DNA from 3 places in the Mesorhizobium sp. M4B.F.Ca.ET.017.02.2.1 genome. Region 2 is predicted to be linked to each of the others. Evidence: predicted binding sites of a transcription regulator. Region 2 holds the regulator's gene; each other region holds the start of a gene.
What was found. Region 2 encodes PhoB, which activates phosphate uptake and scavenging genes when phosphate is short. Its sites were predicted from a motif close to TGTCATNNANCTGTCAT; they were not measured.
Positions count from the first base shown of each region.

Region 1 (7,206 bases), on a different contig from region 2:
TCGGCATGTGCATGTTCCTGTGGACGACCAGCGTCTCGAAGAAGCATGAAGCGCTGCTGAGAGACATCAAGGCGACCGGCTTCGACGGCGTCGAAATCCCGGTGTTTTCCGGCGCGCCCGACGACTACAAGAAACTTGGCGAGCTGCTCGATCGCATCGGCCTGGAGCGCACCGCGGTCTCGGCCATGGGCGATCCGGCGATGAACCTGATCTCGGCGGACGCCGCGACGCGCAAGACCGGCATCGACTACATGAAATGGGCGATCGACTGCAGCGCCGCACTTGGCGCGAACAGGCTGAGCGGCCCGCTGCATTCGACGCTCGGCGCCTTTTCCGGCAGCGGCCCGACGGCCGCCGAGAAGAAGCGCTCGATCGCTTCGCAGCGCGCCATCGGCGACCATGCCGGCAAGACGGGGGTGACGATCGGGTTGGAGGCGCTCAACCGCTTCGAATGCTATCTCTTCAACACGATGGACGATTTATCCGAGCATATCGACGTGATCGACCGGCCGCACATCAAGGCGATGTACGACACGTTCCACGCCAACATCGAGGAAGCCGATCCGATCGGCGCCTATACGCGCAATCGCCGGAATGTCGTCCACATCCACATTTCAGAGAATGATCGCGGGGTGCCGGGCCGGGGCAATATTCCCTGGAAGGAGACGTTCTCGGCCATCCGCAAGAGCGGTTACGACGACTGGCTGACCATCGAATCCTTCGGGCGTTCGCTGAAGGATCTGGCTGCGGCGACCAAGGTTTGGCGGGATTTTGCCGAGAGCCCGGAGGCTGTGTATCGGGAGGGGTACAAGCATATCAGGGATGGGTGGAAGAAGGCGGCTTAGGGCCTGCGCTTGGTCAATTTTCTACTGCGTTCGCAGCGGTTGCTGGGTGGTTCCCCCACTCCGTCTCGGCTTCGCCGAGCCACCTCTCCCCCCTCCGGAGGGAGAGGAAGGGAGCCCGGGCTGCTAAGTTCTGGCCTTTCCTCTCCCCGTCGATCGGGGGAGAGGTGTCGAGCGCAGCTCGACGGAGTGGGGGTCGACCCTTGGCGCGGCACTTTACGATACCCGCACTTAGGGGTCACAAAATTAGCCCCGCTCGGCCTGCAGTTGGTTGTAGTCATGCAGCGTGCGGCTGAGCCTCCGACGCAGGAAGTTCGAGATGTTGTCGAAGATGAAGACGACGGCCAGCGTCAGCAGCACCATGTAGAAGACGTTGGCCCAGTTGGAATTGGTGCGCATCGCTTCCCAGAGCTTCAGGCCTATGCCGCCGGCGCCGACGGCGCCGATGATGGTGGCGCCTCTGGTGTTGGATTCCCACTGGTAGAGCGTCTGACTGATGATGACCGGCACCACTTCCGGCAGCACGCCGTAGCGCTGCACCAGCAAGCCATTGGCGCCGGTCGACTGCACGCCTTCGCGCGGCTTGTCGTCGATGTTCTCCAGCGCCTCGGAATAGGTTTTGCCCAATGTGCCGATCTCGGTGAAGAAGATCGCGGCACTTCCCGCCAACGGGCCGGGTCCGAAGGCGCGGGTGAAGAACAGCGCCCAGATCAGCATGTCGACCGAGCGCATGAAATCGAAGAAGCGTTTCAGCACCTGGCTGAGCAGCCCGCTCGGCGTGATGTTGCGGGCGGCGAAGAAGGCGAGCGGGAAGGCGACGATGCCGCCGAGCAGCGTGCCGAGGAAGGCCATGACGATGGTCTGCAAGAGCTTCGTCCAGACATCGCCATGCTGCCATTGGGCGTTGTTCCAGATGTTGTCGGCGGCAAGCGCGATGTTCGATGTTCCAGGCTTGAGCTCTGGGCCGGAAACCAGCAGCGAGACCACTTCGCCGGCCGGCTTGCCGAAGAAGGGCGAGCGCGTGTCGAAGACGAAATTCGCCCAGCCGAGGAAGCGCTTGCGCGCCTTGACGCGGTCGACGGTGACGCGCACCTCGCCGACGAAGCCCATTTTGGCGACAATTTCGTCGTCATGCGCGGTGATCCAGTCGGGCACCGGGCCCGAGATCACCGGCTTGCCGCCGGTCAGCGACACGGGCACCGTCTGGCCGTTGGCAACAATCACGGCTTTGGTCTTGTCAAAGGTGACGGATTTGGCCGGTCCGTCGATCAGCACGGTGAAGGTGCCGTCCGGGTTCCTGATCACCCAGTCAGGATTGGGGTTCTCGCCCAGCGCCGAGAAGCGCGGATATTTCGGCGTGATCTCCGGCTGGTCGAGGCGAAACTCCGGCTGCAAATCGTAGCTGATCCATTGCGCCAGGAAGAGCGGCAGGCGCTCCCAATAGGAGTCGCGCAGCACCTGCGGCATGCTGAAGAACCACAAGGCATAGGCGAGATAGAGGATGGTCCCCGCGATGAGGAACAGCGGGCCGAAACGCTTGTAGAGCGGCCGGCGGAAGACGTGCGGGTAGCGTTCCTCGATCGACAGGATGTCGTCGGCGGTTATGGCCATATCAGGCGCTCATCAGAAAGGCCTGCTCGCCGACGAGCTTGCGGCGCAGCCAGGCGGAGAACTGGTCGACGATGAAGATGGTGGTGAACAAGAGCAGCACTAGCGCCAGCGTTTTGGCGCCGAAGCCGCGCGAGATGGAGAGCTTCAGCTCCTCGCCGATGCCGCCGCCGCCGACCGCGCCCATGATCGTCGAGATGCGCACGTTGATCTCGATCCTGAGCAGCGTGTAGGACATGAAATTGGGCAGCACCTGCGGCAGGGCGGCGAAGCGGATGCGCTCGAACCAGTTGGCGCCGACCGCCCGCAAGCCCTCCTCGGCGCGCATGTCGATGTTCTCGTTGATCTCGTAGAACAGCTTGCCCAGCGCGCCGATCGAATGCAGGCCGATGGCGATGATGGCGGCGACCGGGCCGATCGAGACGATGGCCGCGAACAGGCCGGCAATGACGATCTCGGGGAAGGCGCGCAGCAGTTCCATGAAGCGCTTGACGACGAGCCTGAGCGCCGGGCTCGGCGTCAGGTTGCGCGCGGCGATGAAGGAGAAGGGCACGGCGAAGACGAAGCCGACGAAGGTCGAGACCAGCGCCACGTTGACCGTGGTCAGCATCAGCTCGAAATATTCGGGGATGTAGAATCCGCCCCAGACAGGGACGCGGCCGAGCGGGAAGTTGAATTCCTGGGTGCCGGTGTCATGCGGCGAGGCGACGTCGAACAGGGCGCGCCAGACGTCGTTCCAGTCCTTGGGAATCAGCCAGCTCAGGAAGTCCAGTATGTGCGGCAGCCGGTCGAGGAAATGGCCGGCATTGGCCTCGTCGGCGAACCACATGGTCGCGCACATGGCGACAAAAAGCAGGCCGACACCGAGGCCGGTGTAAAGCCGGCGCAAGGACGTCTGGCGCCGCCAGGCATCGGCCGCCAGGCGCGTCGCGTCAGAGTGGATTGTCGCTGAGGTCATGATCGGGAGATGCAAAAGGGGCGGCGTTTTTTGGCGCCGCCCCTTTTCCTGATGCCGTCAGCCGCCGATGGCGGCTTTGCGGGCTTCGACGATGACGTTGTAGAAGTCCGGCTTGACCGGAACGTAGCCGGTGAAGTCGCCGCCCTCGACGCCCTCGAAGCAGGGCTTGTCCTTCGTCGGCAGCGCGGTGAAGAACGCGGTCAGCTTGGCCTTCATGTCGTCGCCGAGCGCGGTGCGCACGACCAGCGGGCCGTTCGGGATCAGGCCGGAGCGCCAGACCTCGACGAAGTCGTTCGGGTCGACGGCGCCCTTGGCGACTTCCTTGTGGAAGGTGCCGGAGGTGTAGCCGTTCTTGAAATCGCCGATGCCGGAGGAATCGTCCACCGCGACGTCGACCTTGCCGTCGCGGACGGCGAGAACGTTGTTCTCGTGGCCGCCATTGAACTGGGTCGAGGCGAAGAAGGCTTCGTTCGACTGGCCGGTGTCCTTAGGGATCTGGGTCAGCGGGATCAGGTAGCCGGAGGTCGAGTCCGGATCGGCATAGCCGAGCTTCTTGCCCTTGGCCGACTTGATGTCGGTGATCCCCGACGACTTCAACGCCAGGCCGATCGAATAATAGCCGGTGGCGCCGTCGGTCTGCTGGGTGGTGAGGATCGGGGTGACCGCCTTCGGGTCCTTGATGTAGACGCTGGCATAGCCGGAAGCGCCGAGCTCGGCGAAGTCGAGCGTGCCGCCGAGCAGGCCCTGGATGACGCCGTCATAGTCGGCGGCCGGGAACAGCGAGACCTTCTCGAAGCCGAATTCGGCCTTCAAATGGTCGGCCAGGCACTGGTAGTTGCGCAGCCGGTCCGTCTCGTTCTCGCCACCGAGGATGCCGACGCGGAATTCCTTGACGTCGGCGGCATGAGCGGCGCTCGTCGCGATGGCGAGCAGTGATACGGCGCCAAAAACCATCTTCCTAAACATTTGGATCTCTCTCCTGTTGTTCCGGCCTCGCGCCGGCGACGTTCGAATTTTGACAGCTGCCTTTGACGCGGGCGGGCGATCCGGGTTGCTCGTTTGCTTGGCCATGATCCTTGCCGAACCGGTTGCCGCTCTTCGTCAGCGTGGACGGTTCGAAAGCATCGACTAGTAGCCGGGGAATGCGGGCTCGAGCGGTCCGGCGGATGCGGTGATCTTCGGCTTGAAGGTGACGCTGGTCGACGTGATGGCCTCGGAGATATCGGCGCCATTCGCATCCGCGCCATAGACGAGGCGCACGGCGTCGCGGTCGAGATCCTCGGGCGCGCCATCGAACACGACCTTGCCGGCGGCCATCCCGATGATGCGGTTGCAATAGGCCCGCGCCGTGTCCAGCGTGTGCAGATTGGTGATGACGGTGATGCCTTCGCGTAGGTTGATGTCCTGCAGCGAGTCCATCACCACCTTGGCGTTGAGCGGGTCGAGCGAGGCGATCGGCTCGTCGGCGAGCAGCACCCTCGGCTGTTGCATCATGGCGCGCGCGATCGCCACGCGCTGCTGCTGGCCGCCGGACAGCGTGCCAGCCGGCTGCAGCGCGGTGCGGGCGATGTCGAGGCGTTCAAGCGCCGCAACCGCCTCGGCGCATTCGGTGCGCGAGAAAATGCCGAACAGATTGGACAGCGTCGAGCGGTGGTTTAGCCGGCCAAGCAGCACGTTGGTCAGCACGTCGAGGCGCGGCACCAGGTTGAACTGCTGGAAGATCATGGCGCAGTCGCGCTGCCAGCGCCTAAGCGGCGAGCCCTGCAGCGCCGAGACTTCGGCGCCGTCAAAAAAAATCGACCCCTGGCTGGGGTCGATGAGACGGTTGATCATGCGCAGAAGCGTCGACTTGCCGGCGCCGGAACGGCCGATGATGCCGACCATCTGGCCCTGCGGGATCGACAGGTCGACGGCGCTGACGGCGGTGTTCTTGCCGAATCGTCGGCTGACACCGCGGATTTCGAGCGTGGCAGAGGCTGCTGACATGGGGCTAGGCTCCAGTCCAGTCGGTTACAGGGTCTGTTAACCTTGGCTAGCGCAGCCCCATGAACCTGCGGTGTCGGATTGATGTCAGTTTTGTTACCGCCCACAGCTGCGCGGTAGCAGTCATCAGCCGAGGACCAGGAGCTCCTCGAAATGCTCCATGTCACGGAAGCTGCAAAAGGCCGCCGGGTGGAGTTCGATGACCGGCGCCTCGCGGTCGAGGAAGGACAGGCAGTCATCGAACAGATCCTGCCACGCCGCCGCCCGCTCGTCGGCAAGGCGGCGGATCTGGTAGGCGAAGGTGATGTGGAAGACGTAGGTGTCATGGTCGGGATGGCGATAGCCGAAGGGCACCGACAGCGCGTCGCGCCAGGCCTGGAGGATGCGCCGGTCTTCCTCCGAGGCGCCGGCGACGGTGAGGCCGTTCGGGGTGATACCGATGGCCTTGACCCTGAACGCGCCGCTCCCCGCGAAGCCCTTCAGGCGCTCCAGATAAAGGCGGGTCATGTCGTCGATGCTGGTGTCGAGCGGCACATCCCGAGGCCAATAGGGGAGCCGGCGGCGGCGCTCGATGATGCCCTGGAACAGCGTCATATGCAGGCTGGAGACCGGGGTGAAGACAAGCCGGTCGGCGTCGGGCATGGCGCGCATGCGCTCGCGCACTGCGACTACAGCGGCTTCGGAGGGTGAGCCGGCTACGAGATGGGAGACAACGGTGTTGCCAGGCTCGAACAGGAAATTGCCCGCCGTGTCGTAGCGGGTGCCGAGATGCACCGGCGGCGCGGGGTTGGTGCCTTCGAAGAAGCCGGCGAGCGAGGGTCTGGCTTTGTCGAGCATGGCGATCTCCCTGGCGAGATCGCCTCTTGTCCGACTCGTATGTCAAAGATGTGAATCTAGGGGCGTCGTCCTGGGCATAGGTATCGAAGCTAGCGGTCTCACTAGCAGTTGAGGCAGTTCTACCGGGAGATGGGCGCCAACACGAAGAGAATTAGCACCCCTACCGCTGCCAGGCCCAAGCCCAAGATGGTCAAGACAATGGACGAGACTCGGTCGGACCGACTCCAGCGGTTTACCTGGCTCCGAACGACCCAAATCCCCAATACAACCAGCGCCAACCCAATGCACGCCGGTATAAACAGTATAGCCACGAAATGATCTCCTTCCACACGACTGGCCCTAGGAGATGTTTGATATAGCGAGATTAAATTACTGTACGACCACACCACGTTCCCGTGAATGTCAACCATACCTCTCCAGGAAAGCCTCTGCCGAAAGCGCGCGGAAATCGTCGAGCGACGCGCGCAACCGGGCATGGTCCCAGTCCCACCAGGCGAGCGCCTGGTAGCGTTCGGCGGTGCGGCGGTCGAAGCGTTCGCGGATCGGCTTCGCCGGCACGCCGCCGACGATGGTGTAGGGCGCGACGTCCTTCGACACCACGGCGCCCGCGCCGACCGCCGCGCCGTCGCCGACGGTGACGCCGGGCAGGATGGTCGAGCCATGGCCGAGCCAGGTGTCGTGACCGATGGTGACGCGTTTCGCACGGCGCTCTGCGAAGAATTCACTTTCGTGCTCGGCATCGTCCCAGTAGTCGGAGGCGCGGTAGGTGAAGTGGTGCAGCGTCGGCCGCCAGGTCGGATGGTTGGTGGCGTTGATGCGCACGCTGGCCGCGATGTTGGAAAACTTGCCTATGGTCGCGCACCAAACGGCGCAGTCCTGCATCATGTAGGAATAGTCGCCGAGCTCGCTTTCCGAAACCCGGCTGCGGTCGGCGATCTCGGTCCAGCGGCCAAGCGTCGAGTTCTCGACCTGCGCGGT
Region 1 is NZ_RZOF01000088.1:2,748-9,953, reverse strand. It holds gene EN738_RS13470 (sugar phosphate isomerase/epimerase) at 1-845, shown strand, start outside; gene phnE (phosphonate ABC transporter, permease protein PhnE) at 1,089-2,453, opposite strand; gene phnE (phosphonate ABC transporter, permease protein PhnE) at 2,455-3,408, opposite strand; gene phnD (phosphonate ABC transporter substrate-binding protein) at 3,466-4,374, opposite strand; gene phnC (phosphonate ABC transporter ATP-binding protein) at 4,537-5,394, opposite strand; gene EN738_RS13445 (DUF1868 domain-containing protein) at 5,518-6,228, opposite strand; gene EN738_RS13440 (DapH/DapD/GlmU-related protein) at 6,631-7,206, opposite strand, start outside.
Region 1: the regulator PhoB is predicted to act here: its motif matches at 5,465-5,481, upstream of phnC (phosphonate ABC transporter ATP-binding protein).

Region 2 (7,206 bases):
GAACGAGGGATTTCCCCTGGGGTGGGTTCATGTCGTCCATGCTCGTACTTGCCATAGTCGCCGCCATCGGCGTGGTCGCATTCTTCATTGGCCGCCAACGGGCCGTGGCGCAGGACAATGGTTCGGTGAAGCCGCATTCGCGCGCCCATTATCACGGCTGGTGGGCCTTCCTGCTCGCCGTGCTGCCGGCCCTCCTGCTGCTTGCCGTCTGGAACATCGGTTCCTCCGTCTATCTCGAGCGCCACATCCACGCCGCCTTGCCCGAGCGCACCGCCGACAGCGCGGTCGCCAGCGAGGCGCTCGATGTCAGCCTGGTGAAGAGCCTCGCCAAGGGGCTGCGCCAGCTCGATGCAAACACCCAGCTTCCCGCCAGTTTCGCCGAATTGCAGCCGCTGCTCGCCGCCAAGGGCGTGGCGCTGGCGACGGACACCCAGGACTACATGATCCCGATCGCCGTCGAGGCGAATGCGGTGCAGGACCGGCTCGGCCTGGTCGGCGCCGTCGTCACGCTCGTGCTGTCGATCGCCGGCGCCTTTTACGCGCTCCGGCAAGTCGCGCCGCGAGCGCGCGCCAGGAACAATGTCGAGCGGCTGATGCTGTGGGGGCTGCTGGCGGCCTCAACCATCGCCATCCTGACCACGGTCGGCATCGTGCTTTCGATGCTGTTCCAGACGATCCAGTTCTTCGACAGCGTTTCGCCGGCGAGCTTCTTCTTCGGCACCGTCTGGGATCCGCGCTTCGCCGCGGCCGGCTCGGGCGGCAGCCAGGGCCAGTTCGGCCTGATCCCGCTCCTGTCCGGCACGCTCTACATCGCCTTCGTCGCCCTGCTGGTGGCGGTTCCGGTCGGTTTGATGTCGGCCGTCTACATGGCCGAATACGCCTCGCCCAAGGTGCGCTCGGTGGTGAAGCCCGCGCTCGAGCTGCTGGCCGGCATCCCGACCATCGTCTACGGCATTTTCGCCGTCGTCACGCTGGGGCCGTTCCTGCGCGATCTCTCGGCGGCGCTGACGGGCGGTTCGCCCTTCATCCAGGGCCAGAGCATCTTCACCGCCGGCCTGGTCATGGGCGTCATGCTGATCCCGGTCGTATCCTCCCTGTCGGACGACATCATCACCGCGGTGCCGCGCGCCATGCGCGACGGCTCGCTCGGCCTCGGCGCGACGCGCTCGGAGACGATCAAGCGGGTGATCCTGCCGGCCGCGCTGCCCGGTATCGTCGGCGCCATCCTGCTGACCGCCTCGCGCGCCATCGGCGAAACCATGATCGTGGTGCTCGCGGCCGGCGTCGCCGCCAATCTCACCGCCAATCCGTTCGAGGCGATGACCACCATCACCGTCAAGATCGTCAACCAGCTGACCGGCGACCTCGAATTCAATTCGCCGCAGACGCTGGTCGCCTTCGCGCTCGGCATTACGCTGTTCGCGCTGACGCTGGTGATGAACATCGTCGCCCTCTACATCGTGCGCAAATACCGGGAGCAGTACGAATGACCGATATCCCGCTGGATACGATGGTCCGGGCCGCGGCTCCTGCGCGCCGCGACATCGGCCTCAAGGCCCGCTACGCCGCCGAACGCCGGTTCCGCATCTATGGCGTGCTGGCGATCTCGGTTGGCCTCGCCTTCCTCGCCATCATGCTGATCACCATCGTCTCGAAGGGCTACACCGCCTTCTGGCAGACGACGGTGACGCTGCCGATCAATTTCGACGAGAAGATCATCGATCCTTCCAACAAGCGCGCCACCGATCCGGACGTGCTGATCAAGGCGAACTATCCCAAGCTGGCCGACAAGGCGCTGATGGCCAAGCTCGGCATCGATCCCGCCAACAAGCCGATGGCGCTGAAGCTGAAGGGCTTCCTGTCGGAGGGCGCGCGCGTGCAATTGCGCGACATCGTCGTCGCCGATCCGTCGGTCATCGGCACCACGCGCAACGTCGACATCCTCGCCGCGGCCAATCTCGATTCCGCCTTCAAGGGCCAGATCGACCTCAACGTCGAGGAAGCGCGCCGCAAGGTCTCGGACCAGCAGATCGCCTGGATGAACCAGCTCAAGGGCGACGGCACCATGGCCGAGCATTTCAACAAGGGCCTGTTCACCTATGGCGCCTCCAGCCGTCCGGAAACGTCGGGCATGGGCGTGGCCATCATCGGCTCCTTCTACATGATGGTGATCGTGCTGCTTCTGGCGCTGCCGATCGGCGTCGCCGCCTCCATCTACCTGGAGGAATTCGCCAAGAAGAACCGCTTCACCGACCTGATCGAAGTCAACATCAACAATCTGGCGGCGGTACCGTCGATCGTCTTCGGCCTGCTCGGCCTTGCCGTGTTCATCAATTTCCTCGGCATGCCGCGCTCGGCCGCCTTTGTCGGCGGCCTGGTGCTGACGCTGATGACGCTGCCGACGATCATCATCGCCACCCGCGCGGCGCTTGCCGCAGTGCCGCCGTCGATCCGCTCGGCGGCGCTCGGTCTCGGCGCCTCCAAGATGCAGATGGTGTTCCAGCACATCCTGCCGCTTGCCGCCCCCGGCATCCTCACCGGCACCATCATCGGCCTGGCGCGCGCACTCGGCGAGACCGCGCCGCTGCTCCTGATCGGCATGGTCGCCTTCGTCGCCGACTATCCAAAGACGCCATTCGATCCGGCGACAGCGCTGCCGGTGCAGATCTACATGTGGGCCAACGAGGCAGAGCGCGCCTTCGTCGAGCGCATGTCGGGCGCGATCATCATCCTGCTCGTCTTCCTCATGGCCATGAACATCACGGCGATCGTGCTCAGGCGCCGCTTCGAACGGCGCTGGTAAAAGAAGGCATCTGGTATGAACATCATGACCGAACAGTCTCTTGAAAACGCAGTGGGCGACAAAATGAACGCCAAGTCGAACGAAGTGATCAAGATGCGCGGCGACAAGGTCGGCGTGTTCTATGGCGAGAAGCAGGCGCTGTTCGACGTCAATCTCGACGTCCGCCTCAACCAGGTGACGGCGTTGATCGGTCCTTCGGGCTGCGGCAAGTCGACCTTCCTGCGCTGCCTCAACCGCATGAACGACACCATCGATTCGGCGCGGGTGACCGGCAAGATCACGCTGGACCAGGAGGACATCTACGACAAGAGCATCGACGTCGTCGAGCTCAGGGCCCGGGTCGGCATGGTGTTCCAGAAGCCGAACCCGTTCCCGAAGTCGATCTACGAGAATGTCGCCTACGGCCCGCGCATCCATGGGCTGGCCAAGCGCAAGGCCGACATGGACCAGATCGTCGAATCCAGCCTGAAGAAGGCGGCGATCTGGAACGAGGTGAAGGACCGCCTGCACGAGCCCGGCACCGGCCTATCCGGCGGCCAGCAGCAGCGCCTGTGCATCGCCCGCGCCATCGCCGTCTCGCCGGAGGTGATCCTGATGGACGAGCCGTGCTCGGCGCTTGACCCGATCGCCACCGCCCGCGTCGAGGAGCTGATCGACGAGCTGCGCCAGAACTACACGATCGTCATCGTCACCCATTCGATGCAGCAGGCGGCGCGCGTGTCGCAGCGCACGGCGATGTTCCACCTCGGCTACCTGGTCGAGGAGGGCGCCACCGACAAGATGTTCACCAACCCCGACGACAAGCGCACCCAGGACTACATCACCGGCCGGTTCGGCTGATTTCCAAGCACGAGGACAGGATCATGGGTGAACATCATACGGTTGCGTCTTTCGACGAGGATCTCGGCGCCATCAGCAAGCTGATCTCCGACATGGGCGATCTCGCCCGCTCGATGGTCGCCGGCTCGACGCGGGCGCTGCTCAATTCCGACAACGCCCTGGCGCAGCGCGTGGTGTCCGACGACGCCATCATGGACGCGCGCCAGCGCGAACTCGACGACCGCGCCATCACACTGATCGCCAAGCGGCAGCCGATGGCCAACGATCTGCGCGCCGTGGTCGGCTCGATCCGCATGGCGGGCGACCTCGAACGCATCGGCGACCTCGCCAAGAACATCGCCAAGCGCGTCGGCACCGTCGGTCTCAGCGTCACGCCGCGCGACCTTTCGCATTCCATCGACGGCATGGCGCAGCTGGTGCTGATCCAGGTGCAGGGGGTCATCGAGGAGTATGCCGCCGCTGATGCCGCGGCGCTTGCCAAGCTCCGCAACGACGACGAGCGCATCGACGTTAAATACACCTCGGTGTTCCGCGAACTTTTGACCTACATGATGGAAGATCCGCGCAACATCACCGCTTGCACGCATCTGTTGTTCTGCGCCAAGAATCTGGAGCGCATCGGCGACCATGTCACCAACATCGCCGAGAACGCCTACTACGTGCTGACCGGCCAGCAACTGCCCGCCAATCGTCCGAAGCTGGACGAGACGGCGATGTCGGCGCCGGCCTGAGAAGAAGGGTGACGGGCCGATGATCGCGCCACGCATCATGGTGGTGGAGGACGAGGAGCCGCTGGGGGTGCTGCTCCGCTACAATCTTGAATCGGAAGGCTACCAGGTCGAGGTGGTGACACGCGGCGACGAGGCCGAAATCCGGCTGCAGGAAAACGTGCCCGACCTCCTGGTGCTCGACTGGATGGTGCCGGCGGTTTCCGGCATCGAGCTCTGCCGGCGCCTCAGGATGCGGCCGGAGACCGAGCGGCTGCCGATCATCATGCTGACGGCGCGCGGCGAGGAAAGCGACCGGGTGCGCGGCCTCTCCACCGGCGCCGACGACTATCTGGTCAAGCCGTTCTCGACGCCGGAGTTCATGGCGCGCGTCAAGGCGCTGCTGCGCCGCGCCAAGCCGGAAGTCCTGTCCAGCATGCTGAAGGTCGGCGACATCGTGCTCGATCGCGAGTCGCACCGGGTGTACCGCAAGAAGAGCGAAATCCGGCTCGGACCGACCGAGTTCCGCCTGCTCGAATTCATGATGCGGCATCCCGGCCGGGTGTTCTCGCGCAGCCAGCTGCTCGACAATGTCTGGGGCGAGACGATCTACATCGACGAGCGCACGGTCGACGTGCATGTCGGCCGCCTGCGCAAGGCGGTCAACAATGGCCGCATGCCTGACGTCATCCGCACCATCCGGGGCGCGGGCTACGCGATCAGGGAAGATTGACGCTCAGGCCACGTTCTTCCCGGTGGCGCCGCCTTTCACCTGCACGCCCGGCGCGAAAATCTCCTGGTCGACGAAGGTCAGTGCGCGCATGGCGCAGCCTTCGCGGATGAGCGGCAATTCGTTCGGCTCGGTGTCGAAGGAGATCGACTTCGAATGCTGGCCGCCGGCGGTCTGGGCGATCGCCTCGCGCAGCGCCGGCTCGATCAGATCGAAGGCGGCGGCGCTGACGCCGACCATGGCGACGGGAGCTGGATCGATCAGCGCGAACAGGCTGCCGAGGCCGAAGCCGAGCGCCTCGCCGGCCTTGCGGTAGGCCTGGCGCTCCGGGCCGTCGCCGGCGCGCGCCCTGGCGGCGAGCGAGCGCATGTCGGCGTCGCTGACATCGACCGGCTCGGCGTCCTCGCCCATCTGCTTGGCATTGCGCCAGATCGCATAGTTGCCGGCATAGGCCTCGACGCAGCCGCGCCGGCCGCAGCGGCAGAGCGCGCCGCCCGGCCGGTGGATCATGTGGCCGAATTCGCCGCCGGAGGAATGGGTGCCGGTGAACAGCTCTCCCTTCAGCACCAGCCCCATGCCGATGCCGTGCGAGAGCAGGATGGCAATGAAGTCGTCGCGGTACCGCTCGGGATCGCGCCACTGCAAGGCCACCGCCATCATGTTGCAGTCATTCTCCATGGTGGCCGGAACGCCAAATTCGGCTTCCAGAATGTCGGCGAAGGCGATGTCGGTCTGCGGCGTGATCGGCGACCACAACATGGCGCGGGCATGGGTGTCGGTGATGCCCTGGATGCCCATGGCGATGCGGGCGACGCCGCGGACGTCGAGGTCGGGATCCTCGAAACGGCGCCGGACGATGGCCACGCATTCGCCGATCAGCTCGTCGCGCGGCATGATCGCCGTGTCGAGGCGGCGCTGCTCCTCGGCAATGACCTGCCCGGCATAGTCGATGACAGCGACGGAAAGGAAGTTCAGCGACAGGACCACCGTCATCACCGCCGTGGCTTCCGGATTGAGGGCAAGCCCGACCTGCGGCCGGCCGCGCTTCAGCGAAACAGCCTCGTTTGGCTTGCTCTCGGTCAGAATGCCTTCCTGGATCAGGTCGGACGAGATCGCCGAGATGGTCGAATGGCTGAGGCCGGTGGTGGCGGCGATCTCGGTACGCGACGGCTGGCCGGCGCGGCGCACGGCCGAAATAACCATCGCCCGGTTGCGTCGGCGCAGATCGTCGTGGCGGATTCCAACCGACATGCTTTGCCTTCCTCCCGGTCGTCGCGGCCGTTTTTGATTTCGAAGGCCGTCGGCGACACCGTATGAATAGTGGCAGAAGCGGGCCAGCCTGTCATTTATTTATTCCGGAGCTCGAAAAAAATTCGCCGAGGCCTCGGAATCGATGAGAATCGTTGTTGACAGCGCTCCGGCGTTGGATCATATTTTTTTCGAGGCTCGAAAAAAAGCCTCGATGCCGGCCTCAGGGCCAGTCTGGGTCGCGCCGCAATGGCGCAGGGAGGATATCATGAAGAAATTCGCAACCGCCATGCTGGCGGGTGTCGCCTTGTCGTTGACGCTCGCGTCGGTCGCCGAGGCGAAGGACAAGGTGATCGGCGTTTCCTGGTCGAACTTCCAGGAAGAGCGCTGGAAGACCGATGAAGCGGCGATGAAGAAGGCCATCGAGGCGGCCGGCGACAAGTATATTTCCGCCGACGCGCAGTCCAATCCGGGCAAGCAGTTGACCGACGTCGAAAGCCTGATCTCGCAGGGCGCCAATGCCCTGATCGTGCTGGCGCAGGACGCTTCGGCCGTCGGGCCGGCGGTGCAAAAGGCGCTGGACGAAGGCATTCCGGTCGTCGGCTACGACCGGCTGATCGAGAACAAGGACGTCTTCTACCTGACCTTCGACAACAAGGAAGTCGGCCGCATGCAGGCCCGCGAAGTGTTCAAGGTCAAGCCGGAAGGCAACTATGTCTTCATCAAGGGTTCGGGCGCCGATCCGAACGCCGATTTCCTGTTCGCCGGCTCGATGGAAGTGCTGAAGGAAGCCATCGACGGCGGCAAGATCAAGAATGTCGGCGAGGCCTATACGGACGGCTGGCTGCCCGCCAACGCGCAGAAGAACATGGAGCAGT
Region 2 is NZ_RZOF01000023.1:26,947-34,152, forward strand. It holds gene pstC (phosphate ABC transporter permease subunit PstC) at 30-1,490, shown strand; gene pstA (phosphate ABC transporter permease PstA) at 1,487-2,803, shown strand; gene pstB (phosphate ABC transporter ATP-binding protein PstB) at 2,819-3,643, shown strand; gene phoU (phosphate signaling complex protein PhoU) at 3,667-4,374, shown strand; gene phoB (phosphate regulon transcriptional regulator PhoB) at 4,394-5,083, shown strand; gene EN738_RS05355 (ROK family protein) at 5,087-6,331, opposite strand; partial or broken gene xylF (D-xylose ABC transporter substrate-binding protein) at 6,597-7,206, shown strand, end outside.

Region 3 (7,206 bases), on a different contig from region 2:
GCGGCCGAGCGGCTGGAGGAGCGCTATGCCGACCTCGCGGCGTCGGTGGCCGAAAAGCTGAAGGCGATGCGGACGTAGCGTCGTCTATTTTTCGATAAGCTTCTCGAATCGCCGGTCCGGCACGAACCAGGTTATCGCCACCGCCACATAGAGGGCGACGCCGATCCACTGGTTGACGAAGGTGAGCAGCACGCCAGCTATGTAGATCGCCAGCGAGATCTTGCCCTTCCTGTCTTGGCCCACCGCCTTGGCGAAGGTCGTGTCCGCGCCGTGCAGATGGCGCAGCTTGGTGACCAGGATCGTGTAGGCGACGGCGCAGAGCGCCAGGTCGGCGCCGTAGACGGCGACCGGGACCGGCGCGAAATGGTTCTCGCCCATGAAAGCGGTCGTCACCGGCATCAGCGACAGCCAGAACAGAAGGTTGAGGTTCGCCCACAGGACGTATCCGTCGACGCGCTGCACGGTGTGGAACATGTTGTGCAGATTGTTCCAGTAGATGCCGACATTGATGAAGGACAGGACATAGCTGAAGAAGACCGGCCACAACGGCGCAAGGGCGGAAAAATCCTCGCCGTGCGGCACCTTCAGCTCCAGCACCATGATGGTGATGATGATGGCGACGACGCCATCGGTGAATGCTTCGACCCGTCCTTTGCCCATCGATTCTCCCCTTGAACAGGCGAAGGGTACGAGAGGATTTCGCGCGGCGCCATACTGACCATCCTGTCAGGAGCGTATTGGGCGAGAGGAACGGCCGTCACCACCTACACGTTAGGCGGGCATCCCCCTAAAAGAAGGACGTCGACATGACGACCTACGCTCAAGCCATTACGCGCGACAATGAACTCGGCGGCGGCGCCGCGACCGCCGCCGTCGCTGCCATGATCGCGGCGCTGTTTGCCGGCAGCACGGTGCTGACGCCGCTCTACATCATCTACAAACAGGCCTTCGGCTTCTCCCAGCTGACGTTGACGCTGGTCTATGCCGTCTATGTCGTCGGCAATCTGGCGGCACTGCTGGTGTTCGGACGGCTGTCGGATGCCATTGGCCGCCGTCCGGCCACCCTGGCGGCGATGGCGACCGCTCTTGTCAGCGCGCTGGTCTTCCTGTTCGCCGAGAATGTCGCCTGGCTCGATATCGCCCGCATCCTGAGCGGTCTTGGCATCGGCGTCGGCGCGGGAACAGGCACCGCTTGGCTCGCCGAGCTGATCGACAGTGAGGACAAATCGCGCGCCGCAACCATCGCCACCAGCACCAATTTCGTCGGCCTCGGCCTCGGCGCACTGGTGTCGGGGGTGCTTGCCGAATACGCGCCCTGGCCGCTCAGGCTGACATTCGCCCTCTATCTGGCGCTGCTTGCCCTGGTCACGCTCTTGATCTGGCGCACGCGGGAAACCGTGATGCGGCCAGGGCGGCTCTCGGATGTCTCGATGCGGCCACGGCTGTCGGTGCCCGCCGACATCCGCGCGGCCTTCGTGGCGCCGGCGGTGACCGGCTTCGGGGCCATGGCGCTTGTCGGCTTCTATGCTGCGCTGGCGCCGAGCATCCTGGCCCAGCAGCTGCATGTCACGAACCACGCCGAGGCCGGCGCGCTGTTCTTCGAGCTGTCGATGGTGGCGGCCGCGACCATCCTGCTGACGCTGCGGCTGTCCAGCCGCATCACCATGCTGGCGGCGCTGGCGCTGATGATCCCGACCGTGGCGCTGGTCGTTGCCGCGCAAGTCTATGCGTCCATGGCAATCATGATCGCCGCAACCGGCTTGTGTGGCGTGGCGGCGGCGCTCGGCTATCGCGGCGGCCTGCAGGTGGTGAACCAGATCGCGCCGGACGACCGGCGCGCCGAAGTTGTGTCGGCCTTCTTCATCTGCTGCTTCTGCGGCAACGCGCTGCCGGTCATCGGCATCGGCATCCTGTCGAACTGGACGAGCGCGACGGCAGCAACCTTGGCCTTTGCCGGGATGATCACGGTCTTTGCGCTGGTGGCGCTGGGGTTCGGCGCGAGATACGCGCGCTAGGGTTCAGCCGTCCGGCGTCTCGGGCGCCATGTTCGCGCGCTGGCGCGGCACGCCGAGACCGGTGTCCGGCGGTTCGCCGGCGGCCGGCCTGCCCTCGATCATGTGCAGGGTGCGCCAGCCGCCGAAACGGTAGTAGCCGGCGGCCAGCGCCAGTGAAGTGATCGAGCCGGCCGGAAAGCTCCACCAGAGCGCCTCCTCGCCGATCACGCTCCGGAAGAAATAGGCAAAGCCGGTGCGCACGATCAGCACCGAGATCACCAGGATGATCAGCGGCGGCATCACCGCGCCGGTTGCGCGCACGGTGGCAAACAGCACGATGGTGACGCCGAACAGGATGAACGACCAGGACGCGACATTGTTGATGTGGGCGGCGATGTCGATGGCCGCGCTGTCGGTGCTGAGGAACAGGCTGAGGATCGAACGGTCGAAGAAAAACAGCAGGAAGACCAGCGCGCCGGTCAGCACCAGGTTGAAGCCGACGCCCGAAGCCGCGACCTTGCCGATGCGGTCCCAGCGCCCGGCGCCGACATTCTGCGCGGCCATCGAGGAGACGGCCGCGCCGATGGCGAGCGCCGGCATCTGGATATAGGTCCAGAGCTGCGCGGCGATGCCGTAGGCGGCGGCGACCTGCGACCCGTAGGAATTGACGATGCCCATGACCGTCAACGCCGCGGCGGAAATCACGATCATCTGCAGGCCCATCGGCACGCCCTTGAAGACGACGATCCTGAGCAGCGCCGGATCGGGCCGCAGCAGGGCGAGGTTGGCGCCGGCGAGCCTCAGCGGATGCTTGCGGGCATAGAGCACGATCAGGATGGCGATCACGCTCACCGTCTGGCCGATCAGCGTGGCGGTTGCGGATCCGGCGATGCCGAGCTCCGGGAGCGGCCCGAGGCCGCGGATCAGCAGCGGGTTGAGCACGATGTCGAGGACGACCGCCAGCGCCATGAAGACGAACGGCGTGCGCGAATCGCCGGCGCCGCGCAGCACCGTCATGACGAAGGACAACAGGTTCATCATCGGCACAGCGGCGAAGATGATGCGCAAGTAGGAGCGCGCCAGCGGCAGCGCGTCGGCCGGCGTGCCCAGCGTGTTGAGGATGGCGTCGACCCAGATCCAGCCGCAGACGGCGAACACCACCGAGACGAGGAAGAAGAAGGTGGCGCTGGTGCCGACGATGCGCCGCGCCTCCGGCAGGTCGCGGGCGCCGACCGACTGCGCGACCAGGATGGTGGCGGCCATGCCGATGCCGAACACCGTGCCGAGGATCAGGAACAGCACCAGATTGGCGTTGGAGGTCGCGGTCAGCGCCGCCTCGCCGAGGAAGCGGCCGACCCATACCGCATTGATCGAGCCGTTGAGCGACTGCAGCACGTTGGAGCCGAGCACCGGCAAAGCGAACAGCAGCAGCGTGCGCGGGATCGGGCCGCTGGTGAGGTCGCCGGTGCGCCGGCGGGCAGGCGTCTTGTCGTCCATGGTGGGCTGCTCAGCGCTGGTCTTTGGGTGCGGTCGGCGATGATCGCCGATTTGAGGGGACAGGTCGATGCGAAGCCGGAAAATTCCGCCTGAGCGAAAATCGATTCACACTTTCGGCATCATGCTCTGGCGTGCCTTGATCCAGTCATGTTCTCAAAGCGTGCGGAATGGGCTATTGATCCCGGGTGCGTGGGGCCGCACTCCTTAGATCTTATTGATAGCCGGGGGGATGATGTCCGATAGTTCGCTGTTTTTTGAGCGCCTGAACCGGCGCGCGTTTCTCGGTGCGTCCGCTGTGGGAGCAGCCTCCGTGGCTCTTTCGGCCTGCACCACTACCGACGTGGCGCCACCGGCGGCAGCGCCGCCGCCGCCAAGCGATTCGGCTTTCGGCGCTGCCGAGAGCATGTATGCGGCACGCGTCGACGAGGGCTATCAGCTGCCGGCAATCCCGGTGGACAAGCTCGATCCGAAGTTCGTGCGCCAGATCGTGCCCGACCCGACAGGGGAAAAACCCGGCACGATCGTCGTCGATACCTCCGAGCATTTCCTCTATCTGGTGCGCGACGGCGGCGAGGCCATCCGCTATGGCGTCAGCCTCGGCAAGGCCGGTTTCGGATGGACCGGCAGCGCCGTCGTTCAGGCGCGTAAGAAGTGGCCGGTCTGGACGCCGCCGCCGGAAATGATCCAGCGCCGGCCTGAACTGGCGAAATACAAGGACGGCATGCCGCCCAGTCCGCAGAGCCCGCTCGGCGCCCGCGCGCTCTATCTCTTCCGCGACGGTAAGGACACGATGTACCGGCTGCACGGCACGCCGGAGTGGGATTCCATCGGCAAGAACGCTTCGTCCGGCTGCGTGCGCTTCATGAACCAGGACATCATCGACCTCTACGGCCGCGTCAATGGCGTCGCGCAGGTCTTCGTGCGCCCGAACCTGTCGCCCGCCGGCAAGCTCACGGCGGTGTCGAACAGGACCGCCGAGCCGATCGATGCCGGCGTGCCGAGGGACGCGGAGATCTTGAAGTAGATCGTCGACAAATGGCCTGAAGGCGGACGCGCCCGGCGCGTCCGCCTTTCTGTCGTTAGCTAGTTCGTGGCGAGGTTCGACAGCGTCACTTGATAGACCAGGAACATGGTGTCGACATCGGCGCCGTCCCCGGCCTTGTAGGACGCGCCGACCTGGAAGCCGTCCTGGGTCAGGAAATCGTTGTCGTTGGCGACGAACAGGAAGTAGTCGTCGGGCAGCTTGGGATCGAGCACGCTGACCAGCGACATCGCTTCCCACTTCTCCGAGAGATTGTCCTTGTCGTTCGGCTTACCATTGTGCAGACCGAAGCGGCCAAGCTGGGCCCTGTCGTTGATGTCGATGAACGGCGTGACCTTGGCCGGGGCAACCGACGCATCGAGCACGCCCTTCGGCGCCAGCGGCTTGTCGGCGGCGTCGAACGGGCCGCCGGCGATGTCGGTCGCGCCGGACAGGTCGACGATGTTGATCTTGCGATAGAGCGACTCTTCGCCCTTCACACCCTGGCCGTTGCCGCTGTCGCGCGTCAGCATCAGGAAGCTCGTGTTGGAGAGCGCGACGATCTCACTCTGCGCCGCCACCTTGGTCTTGCCCTTGGCGTCCTTGAACACCGGCAACGGCACGACATATTCATGCGCCAGCTTGAGATGGGCGAGGTCGGATGCGTCATAGACCAGCGCCCTGGTGTTCTGGCGCGTCGAGCCGGAATCGCCGCCATCCTGGCGCGGCGCCGACTGCAGCACGGCGATCAGGAACTTGCCGTCCGGCGTCAGCGACATGCCTTCCAGGCCCTGGTTGTTCTGGCGGCCGGTCTCGGGATCCTTCGGATCGGGCTCGGCGGCGCCCGGGCCCGGATTGTCGGAGGCGAAGTTCGGCTTGCCGTGGCGCATTGGCACCAGGGCCGCCGGCGGCTGGGTGGCCGACATCAGGCGGCCCTCGGCCGAGAAGCGATAGATGTTAGGGCCGTACTCGTCGGAGATGAACATGCTGCCGTCCGGCAGGCGCACGATGGCTTCGTCATCCAGCGCCAGCTTGCCATTGTCGGCCTGCGGCAGGATCGGCATGTCGCCGGCGGCGGGGCGGACGCCGTTCAGCGGGTCGAGGCCGGTGGCGTCAACGCCCTTGTCGTCGGTGAGCAGCAGGGTGTCGGCGAGCGTCGCATTGACGCCCGACTGTTCCTGGCCGGCTGCGGGCGCGGCGCCCGGAGGGGTCGGGGCAAGCTCGATCGAAACGGTGTTGAGGCGGGCCCGATAGTCGGTGGTGCCGACGACGTTGTAGCCACGATCCGGCAGCAGCCAGAGCGAGCCCTTGTAGGCGTTGCCGTCACGCGCCCAGCCCTTGGTGTCGATCGCCATGCCGGAACCGGAGCCGAAGGTCTCGCCGAACTTGTCCTTCTGGTTGGCGGGGATGCGGCCGACGCCGACCAGGCCCTTGTTGACATAGGCGACGCCATCGGCGAGCGCCGGGGTGAGGGCTGTGAACAGCGCAAGTGCCGCGCCAAGTGCAACGGTCCGGTTGAGATGTTTCATGGATATCCCCTTGTGACAGAGCATGCCGGAGCGGGTGTCGCATCGACATGCCGCCGGCACCTTCCGCCAAGCGGTCTAGGACTCGAACATGATACCTGCGTGACAGGCCGCGCCGGCGCGTGCCCCGGAACCATTTTCCAATCGCAACCGTTGCAGGCGAGCCCAGGCATCGCCTGCGATGGTCGGTCGAGCCATGGGCTCAGGAGGACATATGGGTTTCGATCAGTATCACGAGCCGGCGGAGGAATTGACGCAGAAGGTGCGGACATTTGCCCGCATGATCACTTCGCTGATCGAGGAGGCGGAGGCGATCAGCTGGTACGAGCAGCGCATGTCGGTGGAAAAGGACGCGCAGGCGCGCGCCATCATGAAAAATGCGCAAGGCGAGGAGTTCAAGCATTTCGGCATGAATCTCGAATTCCTGCTGCGTCAGAAGAAGGACTGGCGGGCAGAGCTGAAGGAAATCCTGTTCACGACCGGCGACATCGTAAAGGCTGGCGAGAAGGGCGAGGAGAAAGTGGACTGAGGTCGATGCGGCTACCCTCGGCGACTATCAGTCGCTCTCTCGCGCGATCAGTTCCAGCGGCCAGACCTCGCGCATGATGCGCGTGCCTTCCGGACCGGCGAAGGCGGGGAGCGATGCAAGCAGCATCTCGGCCAACCGCCGGCCCATGGGCTGCAGCGCCGGGCGGAAGGCGGTCAGCGCCGGCGAGAAATAGCGGCAGAGCGGCGTGTCGACGATGACCGTCACGGCGATGTCGTGGCCGGGCCGGATGCCCATCTCGGCCAGCGCCTTGCAGCCGCCGAGCGCCATAGCGTCGTTGTTGTAGATGATCGCCGTAGGCCGGTCCTTGGAGAGCATCACGCGCGGTGTCACCTGGTAGCCGCCGCCCTCGTTGATGAAGCCGTCGGCGATCAGGCCGGGATCGACCTCGATGCCGTGCCGCCTCAAGGCCTTGCGGTAGCCGTCGAGGAACAGGTAGCCGAAATTGAGATTGAGGGCAGGGCGGACCGCGGCGATGCGGCGGTGGCCGCGCGCCACCAGCCGGTCGACGGCGTCGCTGCCGGCCTTCTCGAAATCGAGGTCGAGGGAAGGGTAGGACTTGCCGCCGGAACGGCTGCGGCCGAGCGTGGCGAAGGGGAAGCCTCTCTCGGTCAGATAGTC
Region 3 is NZ_RZOF01000279.1:342-7,547, forward strand. It holds gene EN738_RS25845 (hypothetical protein) at 1-78, shown strand, start outside; gene EN738_RS25850 (TMEM175 family protein) at 85-660, opposite strand; gene EN738_RS25855 (MFS transporter) at 807-2,015, shown strand; gene EN738_RS25860 (MATE family efflux transporter) at 2,019-3,491, opposite strand; gene EN738_RS25865 (L,D-transpeptidase) at 3,724-4,515, shown strand; gene EN738_RS25870 (esterase-like activity of phytase family protein) at 4,575-6,041, opposite strand; gene EN738_RS25875 (hypothetical protein) at 6,253-6,567, shown strand; gene EN738_RS25880 (LacI family DNA-binding transcriptional regulator) at 6,595-7,206, opposite strand, start outside.
Region 3: the regulator PhoB is predicted to act here: its motif matches at 6,130-6,146, upstream of EN738_RS25870 (esterase-like activity of phytase family protein).